3 regions of the Kribbella sp. NPDC004875 genome follow, and region 1 is predicted to be linked to each of the others. Evidence: riboswitches for the same ligand, from Rfam matches in the RefSeq annotation. Region 1 holds a riboswitch; each other region holds the start of a gene.
What was found. Region 1 has a riboswitch for thiamine pyrophosphate ahead of thiC (phosphomethylpyrimidine synthase ThiC). Riboswitches for the same ligand answer to the same signal wherever they lie in the genome.

Region 1 (4,325 bases):
GCGCCATCACCTGGAACCTGATCACCTGGTACTTCGGCCTGCCCAGCTCCTCGTCGCACGCGCTGATCGGCGGCCTGGTCGGCGCCGGCCTCGCCTCGGCGAGCACCGTGCTGTGGTCCGGCATCGTCGACAAGGTCGTCATCCCGATGGTGCTGTCGCCCGCGGTCGGGTTCGCCGGCGCCTTCCTGCTGATGACCGCGATCCTCTGGCTCTTCCGCAACCGCAACCCCGGCAAGACGACGCGCGGGTTCCGGCTCTCGCAGTCGCTGTCGGCGGCCGCGATGGCGCTCGGCCACGGCCTGCAGGACGCCCAGAAGACGATGGGCGTGATCTTCCTGGCGCTGCTCACCACCGGGCACGCGAACGCCGGCGACGGCATCCCGGTCTGGGTGAAGCTGGCCGCCGCGACCGCGATCTCGCTCGGCACCTACTCCGGTGGCTGGCGGATCATGCGGACGCTCGGCCGCCGGATCATCCACCTCGACCCGGCCCGCGGGTTCGCCTCGGAGGCGATCTCCGCGACCGTGCTGTACGTGATGGCGATCGGCCTGCACGCCCCGGTCTCCACCACGCACACGATCACCTCCGCGGTGATGGGCGCCGGCGCCACCAAGCGGCTGTCCGCGGTTCGCTGGGGTGTTGCCAAGGGCATCGTCACCGCCTGGGTGCTGACCATCCCGGCGGCCGGGATCGTCGCCGCGCTGGTCTACGAGATCGTCCACCGGATCCTCGAGTAACCCTTCGGCAATCCTCGCTCCCGGTGTCCGAACCGGTTCATTTCGAATCACTCACCCGGCCTACGGTCGATCGGCATTGCCGATCCTCCGCACGCCCCTGGGGAAGTGGTCGCATGGACCTGTCGTTCGGCCGTGCTCTACGGGCTGTACCTGATCATCCCGCAGTTCCACTAGAGGCCCAGGAGGTACGACGGGCGGTCTGGCGGCTGCCCGTCGTACCAGCTGCTAGCGGTTCCAGCGGCGGACTGCCTTGGCCACGTCCTTGGCGCGGATCGAGCCGAGGTTGTACTCCCACGCGGCCAGCAGTCGGTCGCCGAGGACCTCGGCGTCGAGGTACATCCGCGGCCGGACCGCCACCGCCCAGGTCGCCGCGGCCGCGTGCCCCTGCTGGTGCAGCAGGTGGTCGACCGTCGCCTGGATGCGGGCGATCTGTTCGCCGCGCAGGCCGTCCGTGGCCCACTCCTGGAGGATCTGCGGGTCGTCGGCCGTCATCCGGGCCAGATAGGTCAGCGGGCCGCGCCAGAAGCCCTTGCTGCCGATGCTGTCCAGGGTCTCGAGCGGGAACCAGCCGTTCTGGTTCCGTCGCCCGTTCACCGCGGACTCGATCTCGCGGGCGCGTTCCGTGGTCAGCCCCTGGACCGCCCACTCGACGAAGAACGCTCCCGCGTCCGGGATGTGCTCGGCCACGTGCGGCGCCGGGGTCATCGCCCCTGGGTCGAACAGATGTAGCTCTTCCGGTGAATCGAACAAGACCTTCCCCGCCGTTCAGTACCCGGGCCGCGATGGCGACCCGCCGTACAGGGACCCCCCAGGTTCCTGTTCAGTCAACGAGTGCTTTCGTACCCTCGATCCGGGTCGAGGGTCAAGGTCTTGTCCGCGCCATAACGGACCGAGCGGTCCGGAGTCAGTTCGCCTGCTCGCGTTTCTCGGCGCGACGGGCGAGCTCCTCGCGGTCCAGTCGCTCGGCCTCCTGCGGGGTCGGCGCGCTGCCGCCGTACGCGGCCGGCAGCCACCAGGCGCCGGCCGGCTGCTCGGGATAGCCGCGGATCGTCTCGTCGAGCATCCCGGCCATCGTCGACCGCAGGTGCGCGGTCGCCTCGGCCGGGTCGTCGTCCGCGGTCACCGTGATCGGCGCGCCGATGCTGATCGCGATCGGGCGGTGCCGGGAGAAGTCCCGCGGGTGGTCCTTGGTGAACATCCGCTGCGTGCCCCACAGGATCATCGGGAGCACCGGCACGCCGGCCTCCGCGGCCATCCGCACCGTGCCGGACTTGAACTCCTTGAGCTCGAACGACCGGCTGATCGTCGCCTCCGGGAACACCCCGACCAGCTCGCCCGCGCCGAGATAGCGGATCGCCTCCTGGTACGACTCCGCGCCCGCGTCCCGGTCGACGGGGATGTGGTGCATCCCGCGCATCAACGGACCCGAGTACCGATTGCGGAACAGCACCTCCTTGGCCATGAACCGGACGAGCCGCCTGGCCGGCAGAGCGCCGTACCCGCCGAGGACGAAGTCGACGTAGCTGATGTGGTTGATCGCGATCAGCGCCCCGCCGGTGCGCGGGACGTGCTCGGTGCCGGTCCGGCGGATCTGCAGGTCCAGCACCGTGAAGGCGGTCTTCGCGAAGGCGATGACGGGCGGGTACACGAGGTCGCGCATCCCTAGAAGGTACCGGCTCGATAGAGTAGCGGTGACAACTTGAGATCGCGGGAGCTCGCACCGTAGTGGGCTGAGAGGGCGGCTGGCCCAGGGATTCGACACCTGGCCGGCGCCGCCGACCGCCGAACCTGTCCGGGTAATTCCGGCGTAGGGAGCACCAGCATGGTGAATGTCAGCACGATCCGTCCGGCGGTCACCACCGGCCCGATCTCGGGCTCGGAGAAGATCTACCGGGGGGACCTCGGGGTGCCGGCGCGGCGCGTCCACCTCACCAACGGCGAGCACTTCGACCTCTACGACACGTCCGGTCCGTATACCGACCCGTCGGCCGGGATCGACGTCCAGGCCGGACTGCCGGCGCTGCGGCAGGAGTGGATCGCCGGCCGCGAGCCGCGGACCCAGCTCGGGCACGCCCGGGCCGGCGTGATCACCGAGGAGATGAGGTACGTCGCCCTTCGGGAAGGACTCGATCCGGAACTGGTTCGCGACGAGGTCGCGCGCGGCCGCGCCGTGATCCCGGCGAACCGGCGGCACCCGGAGAGCGAGCCGATGATCATCGGGAAGAAGTTCCTGGTGAAGGTGAACGCGAACATCGGCAACTCCGCCGTCAGCAGCTCGATCGAGGAAGAGGTCGAGAAGCTGGTCTGGGCGACCCGGTGGGGCGCGGACACGGTGATGGACCTGTCCACCGGGAAGAACATCCACGCGACGCGGGAGTGGATCCTGCGCAACTCGCCGGTGCCGATCGGGACGGTGCCGCTGTACCAGGCCCTGGAGAAGGTGAAGGGCGATCCGGCCGCGCTGTCGTGGGAGGTGTACCGCGACACGGTGATCGAGCAGTGCGAGCAGGGTGTCGACTACATGACCGTGCATGCCGGCGTACTGCTGCGGTACGTGCCGCTGACCGCGCGGCGGATCACCGGGATCGTGTCGCGGGGTGGGTCGATCATGGCGGCGTGGTGTCTCGCGCACCACCAGGAGTCCTTCCTGTACACGCATTTCGCGGAGCTGTGCGAGATCCTCCGCGAGTACGACGTGACGTTCTCGCTGGGCGACGGGTTGCGGCCGGGATGCATCGCGGACGCGAACGACGAGGCGCAGTTCGCCGAGCTGCGAACGCTCGGGGAGTTGACGCGGGTCGCCTGGGAGCACGACGTCCAGGTGATGATCGAGGGGCCGGGACACGTTCCGATGCACAAGATCGCGGAGAACGTGCGGCTCGAGGAGGCGCTCTGCGGCGAGGCGCCGTTCTACACATTGGGGCCGTTGGCAACTGACGTGGCGCCGGCCTACGACCACATCACGTCGGCGATCGGCGCCGCGCAGATCGGCTGGCTGGGTACGGCGATGCTCTGCTACGTCACGCCGAAGGAACACCTCGGGCTGCCGGACCGGGACGACGTGAAGACCGGCGTGATCACGTACAAGATCGCCGCGCACGCGGCGGACCTGGCCAAGGGGCATCCGGGTGCGCAGGCCTGGGACGACACGTTGTCCAAGGCAAGGTTCGAGTTCCGCTGGGAGGACCAGTTCAACCTCTCGCTGGATCCGGACACCGCACGGTCCTTCCACGACGAGACGCTGCCCGCCGAACCCGCGAAGACCGCGCACTTCTGCTCGATGTGCGGCCCGAAGTTCTGCTCGATGCGGATCACCGCCGACATCCGCGCCTACGCCGAGGAGCACGGGCTGACCTCGACCGAGGCCATCGAGGCCGGCTTCGCGGAGATGTCCGAGACCTTCAGGTCCACCGATCAGAAGCTCTACCTGCCGATCACCGACTGATCGCCGATCCCCGCTCCCGGCCGGTCGCCGGGAGCGGGCCCGGCAGGGCGACTGCCTGTGAGACTGGATACGGGGAGTAGTTGGCTGAAGCGATTCAGGTTTTGGCCTTCACTCTACGTGAATAAGACTGTAGCCTTAAGCCG
Region 2 (4,325 bases), 160 kb from region 1:
GATGAACGGGCGGCTCAGCGTCGCCCCTGAGATCGTCGCCCGGGTGCGCGCCGCCGCGGACCGGCTGAACTACCGGCCGAGCGACCTGGCGCGCAGCCTGTCCCTCGGGCGGACGGACATGGTCGCGCTGGTCGTCCCGGACCTCGGCAACCCGCTGTTCCAGCAGATCCTCCGCGGCATCACGAACGCCTCCGCCGCGGCCGGGTACCAGGTGCTGGTCGCCGAGACCGACGAGGACCCGAGCGCCGAGGCGGCGATCGCGATCGAGGCGCGGCGGCGCTGTGACGCGCTGATCATGGTCTCGCCGCGGCTGGACGAGGAGCGGCTGCGCGAGCTGCTGCCGCAGGTGCAACCGGTGATCCTGGTCAATCGCCAGGGCCCGCCGGAGGTCTCGTCGGTGGTGGTCGACTACGGCCGCGGCGTCCGGATCGTCGTCGACCACCTGGTCGGGCTGGGACATCGTCGGCTCGCGTTCCTGTCCGGCCCGGCGGCGAGCGCCTCGAACGCGCTCCGGCTGCAGGCCCTCGAGGTCGCCGAGCGGGAGATCCCGGGGCTCGACCTGGTCCGGCTGGAGTGCGGCCGCTCGATCGAGGACGGGTACGCCGCGGTGGAGCGGGTGCTCGAGTCGCAGGCCACCGCGGTGGTCGCGTTCAACGACCTGGTCGCGTTCGGGTTGCTGGCCAGGCTCAACGAGGTCGGGGTCGCCGTACCGGCCGATCTCTCGGTGACCGGGATGGACGACATCGGGCTGGCCCGGTTCGCCGTACCGTCGCTGACCACGGTGCGGGTCCCGCAGAAGGATCTCGGGGAGCTGGCGTGGCAGCGGTTGCACGCGTCGATCGGGGCGCCGAGCGGCGTGGCGGACGACGTACCCGAGTTGCGGCTGGCGGTGCGGGCGAGCACCGGGCCGGTGCCTCAGGAGCCACGGTTGCAAGGAGAACGTCCGGCCGGTCAGGTCGGCTGGCAGCAGCAGGGGGACATCTGCGCGCTCGAGAGCGACGCGGGGCTGCTCGCGCGGTACGAGTTCGGCCGGCGGATGCCGCAGGTGCATGCCCCGCGGCCGTACCTGCATCCCGTCCGCACACTCGGCGGCCATCCACTGACCGAGGTCAGCCCGGTCGACCACCGGCACCACTACGGCGTCTCGCTCGCGGTCGCGCAGGTCAACGGCACCTCGCACTGGGGTGGCCGGACCTACGTCCGCGGACAAGGCCCGGCGCTGCTCACGAATCACGGTCAGCAACGCAGCCGCGGCGTCACGATCGAGGACGGCCGCACGCTCAACGACGACATCACCTGGTACGACGAGCAGGGCCGGCCGCAGCTCGTCGAACGCCGGCGCCTCACGGGCGACCTGGCCTCCGGCGGCTGGCGACTCGACTGGCGCAGCGTCCTGACCGCCCGCTACGGCTCGATCCGCATCGAGAGTCCCGCGACGAACGGCCGCGCGGGAGCGGCGTACGGCGGACTCTTCTGGCGACTGCCGTCCGCCGAGACGACCGTGCTGACCGACCACGGCGAGGGTCTGGACGCCGCGTTCGGTTCGACCAGCCCGTGGCTCGCCTTCGTCCAAGGCGACGTCACGCTGCTGCTGATGCAGCACGACGACGTACGGCCGTGGTTCCTGCGGACCGGTGAGTACGTCGGTGCGTGCCCGGCGCTCGCATGGGACGAGCCGTTGGTGCTGCAGCCGAATCAGGAACTGCAGCTCTCGCTGACCGCCCTGCTGCTGGATCGGGCGGTCGACGCGGCGGAGGCTAAAACGCTGGCAGGCCAGTTGTAGGCGAGGACGCCAGCGCGGACTGCCAGCGCCGTGGCACCCGACCGGCGAGTCGGGCGTTCCGGCCCGCGGAGACCGCGTCGCGCATCGCGGCGGCCATCAGCGCGGGCTTCTCCGCGCGGGTCACCGGGGTCGCGAGCATGACCGCGGCACACCCGAGCTCCATGGCCAGCGCGGCGTCACTCGCCGTACCGATGCCGGCGTCGACGATCACCGGGACATTCGCGGCCTCGGCGATCAGCGCGATGTTGTGCGGGTTGCGGATGCCGAGCGCGGAACCGATGGGTGCGGCCAACGGCATCACGGCGGCACAGCCGGCCTGCTCGAGCCGGCGGGCCAGGATCGGGTCGTCGTTCGTGTACGGCAGCACGGTGAAACCGTCGGCCACCAAGGCGTCCACCGCGTCCAGCAGCTCGACCGGGTCAGGCAGCAGCAGGTGGTCGTCGGCGACCACCTCGACCTTGATCAGGTCGGTCTCCAGCGCCTCCCGCGCGAGCTTCGCGGTCAGCACGGCCTCGGCGGCGGTGTGGCAGCCGGCCGTGTTCGGCAGCACGTCGATGCTGTGTTTCTTCAGCACGTCGAGCACGGAGCCCTCGTGGCCGGTGCCGAGCCGGCGCATCGCGACCGTGGTCAACTGGGTGCCGGAGGCAATCAACGCCTCCTCCATCACTTCCAGGTTGGCCGAACCGCCGGTCCCCATGATCAGGCGGGACGTGTACGTGCGGCCGCCGAGCTCCAGTGGGTCGTCCATCTCAGCCTCCCTGCGTCGCGCTGACGATCTCGACCCGGTCGCCGGGCCGCAGCGTGGTCTGCGCCCACTCGGCCTTGGTCAGCACGTTCTGGTTCACCGCGACCGCGATGCCGGTGACGCGATCGGAGTACTCCGCGATCAGCTCGGCCACCGACCTGCCGCTCGGCACGTCGACCGCCGTACCGTTCACCCAGACGGATTCCACGCTTCCTCCCTACGCCGGAATTACCCGATTCAGGTTCAGCGGTCGGTGACGGCGTAGTCACCCTCTCAGCCCACTCCCTGCGAGCTCCCGCGGACGTGTCGACTATAGCGCCTGACGAATCAGGGGCAGGACCTGCTCCCGTACTGCGGGCGCGAGGTGGACGTCGTACTCAGAGGTGATCCAGTGCAGCGCGGCGAGCTCGGCGGCCGGTTGCGGGACGTCGTCCAGGTCGGTGGTGTAGACCGTCATCCGCATCTGCTGGTCCTCGAGCGCGGCCCGGTTCTCGACCGTCGCCAGCAGCCGCGGGTTGTACGGCGTGACGCCGAGCTCCTCCCGCAACTCGCGGGTCAGTGTTTCCAGTGGTGCCTCACCCGGCTCGGGTTTCCCGCCCGGGAGGTAGAACACGTCCGGCGCCGCCTGCTTGCTCACGACGAGCAGACGTCCGTCCTGCACGACAGCGGCCGCCACCACGATCAGTACATCGTTCGTCACGCAGTCGATCCTGTCATCATCGTGACGAGATCCCTGCGGGAGGAATGTCGTGGCTGCTGGCAGGCGAGTCGCCATCTCGGACGTGGCCGCTCGGGCCGGCGTCAGTCCGACGACGGTCTCGCACGTGTTGTCGGGGCGGCGGCCGGTGTCGGAGGCGACGCGGGCCAGGGTGCGGTCGGTGATGGACGAGCTCGGGTGGGCGCCGAACGAGGTCGCGCGCAGTCTGCGGACCCAGCGGACCCGGACGATCGCGCTGATCGTGCCGGACATCACCAACCCGTTCTACCCGTCGGTCGCGCGCGGGCTGCTCGACGTCGTCAGTGAACCCGGGTACCAGGTGCTGATCGGGAACACCGACGGCGAGCCGCGAGCCGAGCGGGACCTGGTGGCGCGGATGGTCACCCGCAGCGTCGACGCGATGGTGTTCGCCGGGTACTACAGCAAGGCCGCCGACGTCGCGCCCGCCGTCGCCGCCGGGATCCCGGTCGTGCTGATGGGTGGCCGCAAGGCGGCGCCGGGGATCGACGTGCTGTCGTCCGACGACCTCGCCGCGGGCGAACTCGCGACCCGCTACCTGATCGAACGCGGCTATCGGCGGATCGGGTTCATCACCGGTCCGGCCGGCGACGGCCCGCCTGCCGATCGTGTGCTCGGCTACCGCCGCGCACTCGGCAGCGCCCCGCGCGGGCTGATCGTCCGCGAGGAGTTCTCCCGAGCCGGCGGTACGGCGGGAATGCGCAAACTGCTCGACCTCGCGCACCCTCCCCGCGCCGTCCTGTGCACCAACGACATGGTCGCGATCGGTGCGCTCGACGCCGTCCGGGACCGCGGTCTGCGGGTCCCGGACGACGTCGCCGTGATGGGGTTCGACGACATCGAGGCCGCCGCGCTGGTGTCGCCCGCGCTGACGACGGTCTCCGGCGATCCCCGCGAGCAGGGCCGGTCGGTGGGCCGCGTCCTGCTGGGCCGGCTGGAGGGAACGGCCCCCAGCCGGCCGCAGCGCATCCTGTTCGCGCCGTCCGTCGTACGCCGCGACTCGGCCTAGCGCCGTGACAAGAAACGTCGAGGTCGTCCCTCAGCCCAGCGCGTCCCCCGGT
Region 3 (4,325 bases), 820 kb from region 1:
CAGTGTTGGTGTTCCCAACGGTCGCGCTGGGGCTGCTCAGGCAGCCGGCCGCCGACCGATCCGGCCGAGCAGTACAGCAGCCACCATCGAGACGATGATCGACGTGTAGGTCGCACCGAGCCAGGTCGGCACCGGCTGGTGGTTGAACAGCCCTTGCTGGATGTCGGTCCAGAACGGCGACCATCCACTGACGGTGCCCGGATTGACCAGCTGGTACGCCGCGAAACCGATCAGCCACGCGAGCGTCGGCTGCCAGCGGAACTTCGCCGTATCGGAGACGTCCCACTTCATCTTGCTCACGATGAAGAAGTCCGCGATCGCGACCGCGAACAACGGGATGAAGACCGAGCCGATCAGGTACAGGAACTGCGTGTAGTTGCCGAGGTCAATGAACAGCGCGATACCGGTGGCGATCACACCGATCGCGACGGAGATCCACCGCCGGTCGACGTGGCCGATCAGGTTGTGGGCGGCCATCGTGGTCGAGTAGACGTTCGCGTACGCCTCGTCGACCTCATCCACCAGCAGCACGAACAGTGCGATCGCGCCGGCTGGCAGCGTGACCAGCGCGGTGATCACGTCATCGCTGTTGGTCTGCAGCGTTGCGACGGCGACGACACCGAGGGCGTAGTACCCGATCGCGGCCAGGCCATAGCCGAGTGCGGAGCCGCCGAAAGCAGCCTTATTAGTGCGCGAGTGGCGCGTGTAGTCGGCAGCTAGTGGGGCGAACGACACCACACCGGCCGCGGCGAGGTCGACCGCCGGCCAGAAGCCGAACACGTTGTCCTGGGGCAGCGTGTGCGCCGGCTTGCTGAGCACCTGGACGAACAGGTAGATCGACGCGAGCAGCACCAGCCAGACCATGAACTTCCGCAGGATCTTCACGCTGCCGAGCGGCCGGACCGCCATCGTCGTCGCGATGATGCCCGCGAGTACGACGAACACCCAGCGCCAGCGCTCGCTCGTCACCGCGACCGCGGCCTGCGAGATCACGATGATCTCCATCGTCGCCCAACCGACGTTCTGCGCGATGTTCAGCACGGTCGGCGCCATCGAGCCGCGGCGGCCGAACAGCCCGCGCAGACAGGCCATCGCCGGCGCCCCGGTCTGCGAGCCGAACACGGCCGCACCGCCGAGCACGAGCGCACCGATCCCACAACCGACCACGACCGCGAGCAGACCCTGCCACAGCGAGCCCGTGTACGCCGCCACCAGCGCACCGGTGACCGGACCGAACAGCGAGATCCCGAAGTTCCCCCACAGCGTGAACTGGTCGAAGAACCCGAGCGTCCGCGGCGCGTCGGTGGTGAGGACGAGCGGCGCCTCGGTGGTGCTCGCAGAACGGACAGCAGTACTGGTCATGAGTGACCCACTCCCTACGCCGGCATTACCCGGTCAGGTTCAGGCGGTCGGCGACCCAGCTGTCGCCCTCTCAGCCCGCGCTACTCGGTGCGAGCTCCCGCAGAGGTTTGACGCGTTAACTCTAACGCGTCAGCGACTTTCCGGAAGAGTGGCTGCTCGTTCTATGAGAGTCGCCACTTCGGGGCCGTTGGTGACGATCGGCATGTGGGCGCCGGTGTCGAGGGTGCGGGCCTCGCCGTGGCTGAGCGTCGCGAGCCGATCGACCCACTCCGCTGTCGAGAGCAGGTCATGCCGCCCGCGGACAATCAGCACCGGCGCCTTGACCTGCGAAATCACCGCGGCAAGGTCGTGCTGCCGGGAGGCCTCGCCGGCCCGGGCGATGGTCGGCAGTGTCGTCCGGGCGTACTGCGGGGTGACGACCCGCAGGAGCTTCGGCGAGTCGGGTACGGCGGACCCGAGCCAGCGCACCGCTCGGTCCACGCTCGACATCCGGGCGTCACCCGACGGCGCGACGAGGACGACGGCGTGCGCCAACTCGGGGTACCGGACGGCAGCCTCGACGACGATCTGACAGCTCGCCGAATGACCGACGAGCACCGACCGCTCGCGGATCTTCTCGCCCAGCGCCACCGCGAGGGCCCGTGGGTGCAGGTCCTCCCGGGCACCCGCGGGTTCGCCGTACCCGGGCAGGGTGACCAGGTGGTACGGCGTGATCAGGTGTTCGACCGTCCGGGTGTACGACTCCGGGCCGAGACCCAGGCCGGGCACCAGGACGACGGGTGCGCTCACTCCCAGGGAGCCTTGGCCGGCGGACCCTGCACAACCGGGTTCGGTACCTCGGGCTTCAGCTCGCGGTACCCGAGGAACAGGCCGGCGGCGAGCAGCAACAGCCCGAAGCCACCCCAGCCGTACGCCGTCGGCAGCCGGTGCACCGACTCGTCGTTGGCACCCAGACCGGTGGACAGCACCATGACCAGCCACACCAGGATCGGCACCGCGGACACCGCGACCAGGATCAGCCCGACCAGCTCGCCCGGCTCGAGCTGCCGACCGGCACGGACCCGCGCCCGGACGTCACGGAACCACATCACCAGCGCGACCACACCGACCACGAGCAGAAGCAGCTGACCGACCGCGTCGATCACGTCCGTGCGCAGCGGGTGGTTGAGCGGCGAGCCCGGCGCCTGCGAGATGTCGCGCAGCGAGACCCGCTGGACGGAGATGACGAGCAGCCCGTAGAGGGCGGCGATCCCCGCGGCGAGGCCGACCACCCGAGCGGCGCGGGGGTCACGCGGTGCGACCGGTTCCTCACGGCCGTACGTCGGGAGCTGGTGCGGCTCGGGCTGCGACGGGGCGCCGTACGGGGTGCCGGGGCGGTACGTCGGGGGCTGGGCGTGCGGTGCGGTCACCTGTCCCTGCAGTTGCCCAGGGGCCTGCGGCTGTGGTTGCGGCGGGACGCCGTACTGGCCGGGCGGTGTGCCGTAGCGCTCCGGTTGCGCGTAGTACTCGGGCGCGTCCGGTGGCTGTTGGCCGGTAGCGTAGTTGCCACCGCCGTACGGCGTCGGCGGGGCGTAGTGGTGCTGTTCCGCACTGGGCTGCTGCTCGGGCTCATCGCCCCGGCCGTACGTCGGGAAGTCCTGTGACGACATGCCTGCTCCCTCCCGTCGTACCCAGTCTCTCAGGTGGCTTTGATGGTCGGCCAGGCGTTCGGTAGGCAGCCGGCCAGGCCCTTCGTCTGCTGCATCATCACCGGCGCGGGGGTCTTCACCTTCGTACAGGTCGAGTGGCCGTGGCCGAGCGCGTGCCCGACCTCGTGGTTCACCAGGTAGCTGCGGTAGAGCTCGACGTTCCCGTTGTACGCCGGGATCGCGTAGATCCAGCGCTTCGCGTTGAGTACCACCCGGTCCTCGACGCGGCAGGACACCTCACCGCCGGTGTCGAGCGGCAGACACAGCTTGTCGGTCAGGGTCGGCGTCGCCAGGATGATCCGCAGATCGGCGTTGACGCTGTCCGTCCGCTCGAAGTTCACCGGATGGATCGCCTGCCAGCCCCGCGGGTCGGTCAGCGTCTTGTGGATCGCGGCAGCCACCGCGGCGCCGTTCACCGTCACGCCCTGCTCGATCTCCACGCGGTACGTCAGCTTGTCCTTGACACCGCTCGCCTTGTTGAAGCCCGGCACCACGGCCAGCTTCCCGGTCGAGACGAGCACGTTCGGCTTCGCACCCTTGGGCTTGCGCGTCAGACTCGGTGCCGGCCGCAACGGTGTCGTGAACTTCTGCGTCGGCGTCGCGATCGGCGTCGCACTGGGCGGAGGCGCCGCGATGTTGTCCGGCTCCTCGCGCACCGCACTGCCGGCCCCCGCAACCACTTCGGCCGCGAGGCTGGCCTGATGCGTCACATCCGGATGCGCGACCACCACGGTCCCGAGCACCGCCAGCGCAGTCACCGTGAGCCACTGGCCCTTGTACGACTTCCGCCGACTGTGCCGCCCCGCACGCCGCTTCCGCCCAGCCGCGTCCGCAGACTGGCCGCTCCGCCGGGTGGTCATGGTAATTGACCCTACAGAGTCATCACAGAACCCCGAAACCCCCGTTTCACACCAAGAACCGCCGAGCAACCACTACACCTGCCCGCGAGCCGGTGGGTTATCCCCTCGTGGTGGGGGTTCTCGGTTCTCACACCAACGCAGAACCCCTCACACCAACGGTCATCCCCTCGTACGCGTGGAGCTCGGCTGTGGAGTGCGCGGAGGTCAGGCGGTGCGGGTGCGGAGGAATTTGCCGAAGTGGGGGACGGTGAAGGCTACGGTGCCGCGTTCGGCGGAGAAGACGAGGCCTTTCTTGATGAGGCCGTCACGGGCGGGTGAGAGGGACTGGGGTTTGCGGTTGAGGGTGCTGGCGACTTCGGCGGTGGGGACGGCGCCGTCGTCGACACCGATGCCGAGCTCGGCCATCGCGCGCATG

Region 2: it holds a riboswitch for thiamine pyrophosphate, as region 1 does, so the genes downstream of both, thiS (sulfur carrier protein ThiS) here and thiC (phosphomethylpyrimidine synthase ThiC) in region 1, are expected to answer to the same signal.
Region 3: it holds a riboswitch for thiamine pyrophosphate, as region 1 does, so the genes downstream of both, ACFYRH_RS04475 (purine-cytosine permease family protein) here and thiC (phosphomethylpyrimidine synthase ThiC) in region 1, are expected to answer to the same signal.

The regions. Positions count from the first base shown of each region.
Region 1 covers NZ_JBIALI010000001.1:123,187-127,511, reverse strand. Annotated here, with positions in the region: gene ACFYRH_RS00625 (anion permease) at 1-737, shown strand, start outside; gene ACFYRH_RS00620 (hypothetical protein) at 963-1,442, opposite strand; gene ACFYRH_RS00615 (lysophospholipid acyltransferase family protein) at 1,642-2,397, opposite strand; TPP riboswitch at 2,435-2,568, shown strand; gene thiC (phosphomethylpyrimidine synthase ThiC) at 2,560-4,182, shown strand.
Region 2 covers NZ_JBIALI010000001.1:283,658-287,982, reverse strand. Annotated here, with positions in the region: gene ACFYRH_RS01380 (DUF6807 family protein) at 1-1,783, shown strand, start outside; gene ACFYRH_RS01375 (thiazole synthase) at 1,758-2,531, opposite strand; gene thiS (sulfur carrier protein ThiS) at 2,533-2,736, opposite strand; TPP riboswitch at 2,726-2,837, opposite strand; gene ACFYRH_RS01365 (NUDIX domain-containing protein) at 2,839-3,228, opposite strand; gene ACFYRH_RS01360 (LacI family DNA-binding transcriptional regulator) at 3,278-4,273, shown strand.
Region 3 covers NZ_JBIALI010000001.1:939,583-943,907, forward strand. Annotated here, with positions in the region: gene ACFYRH_RS04470 (cation:proton antiporter) at 1-98, shown strand, start outside; gene ACFYRH_RS04475 (purine-cytosine permease family protein) at 37-1,362, opposite strand; TPP riboswitch at 1,357-1,473, opposite strand; gene ACFYRH_RS04480 (alpha/beta fold hydrolase) at 1,492-2,151, opposite strand; gene ACFYRH_RS04485 (hypothetical protein) at 2,148-3,011, opposite strand; gene ACFYRH_RS04490 (DUF3152 domain-containing protein) at 3,041-3,910, opposite strand; gene ACFYRH_RS04495 (ATP-binding protein) at 4,115-4,325, opposite strand, start outside.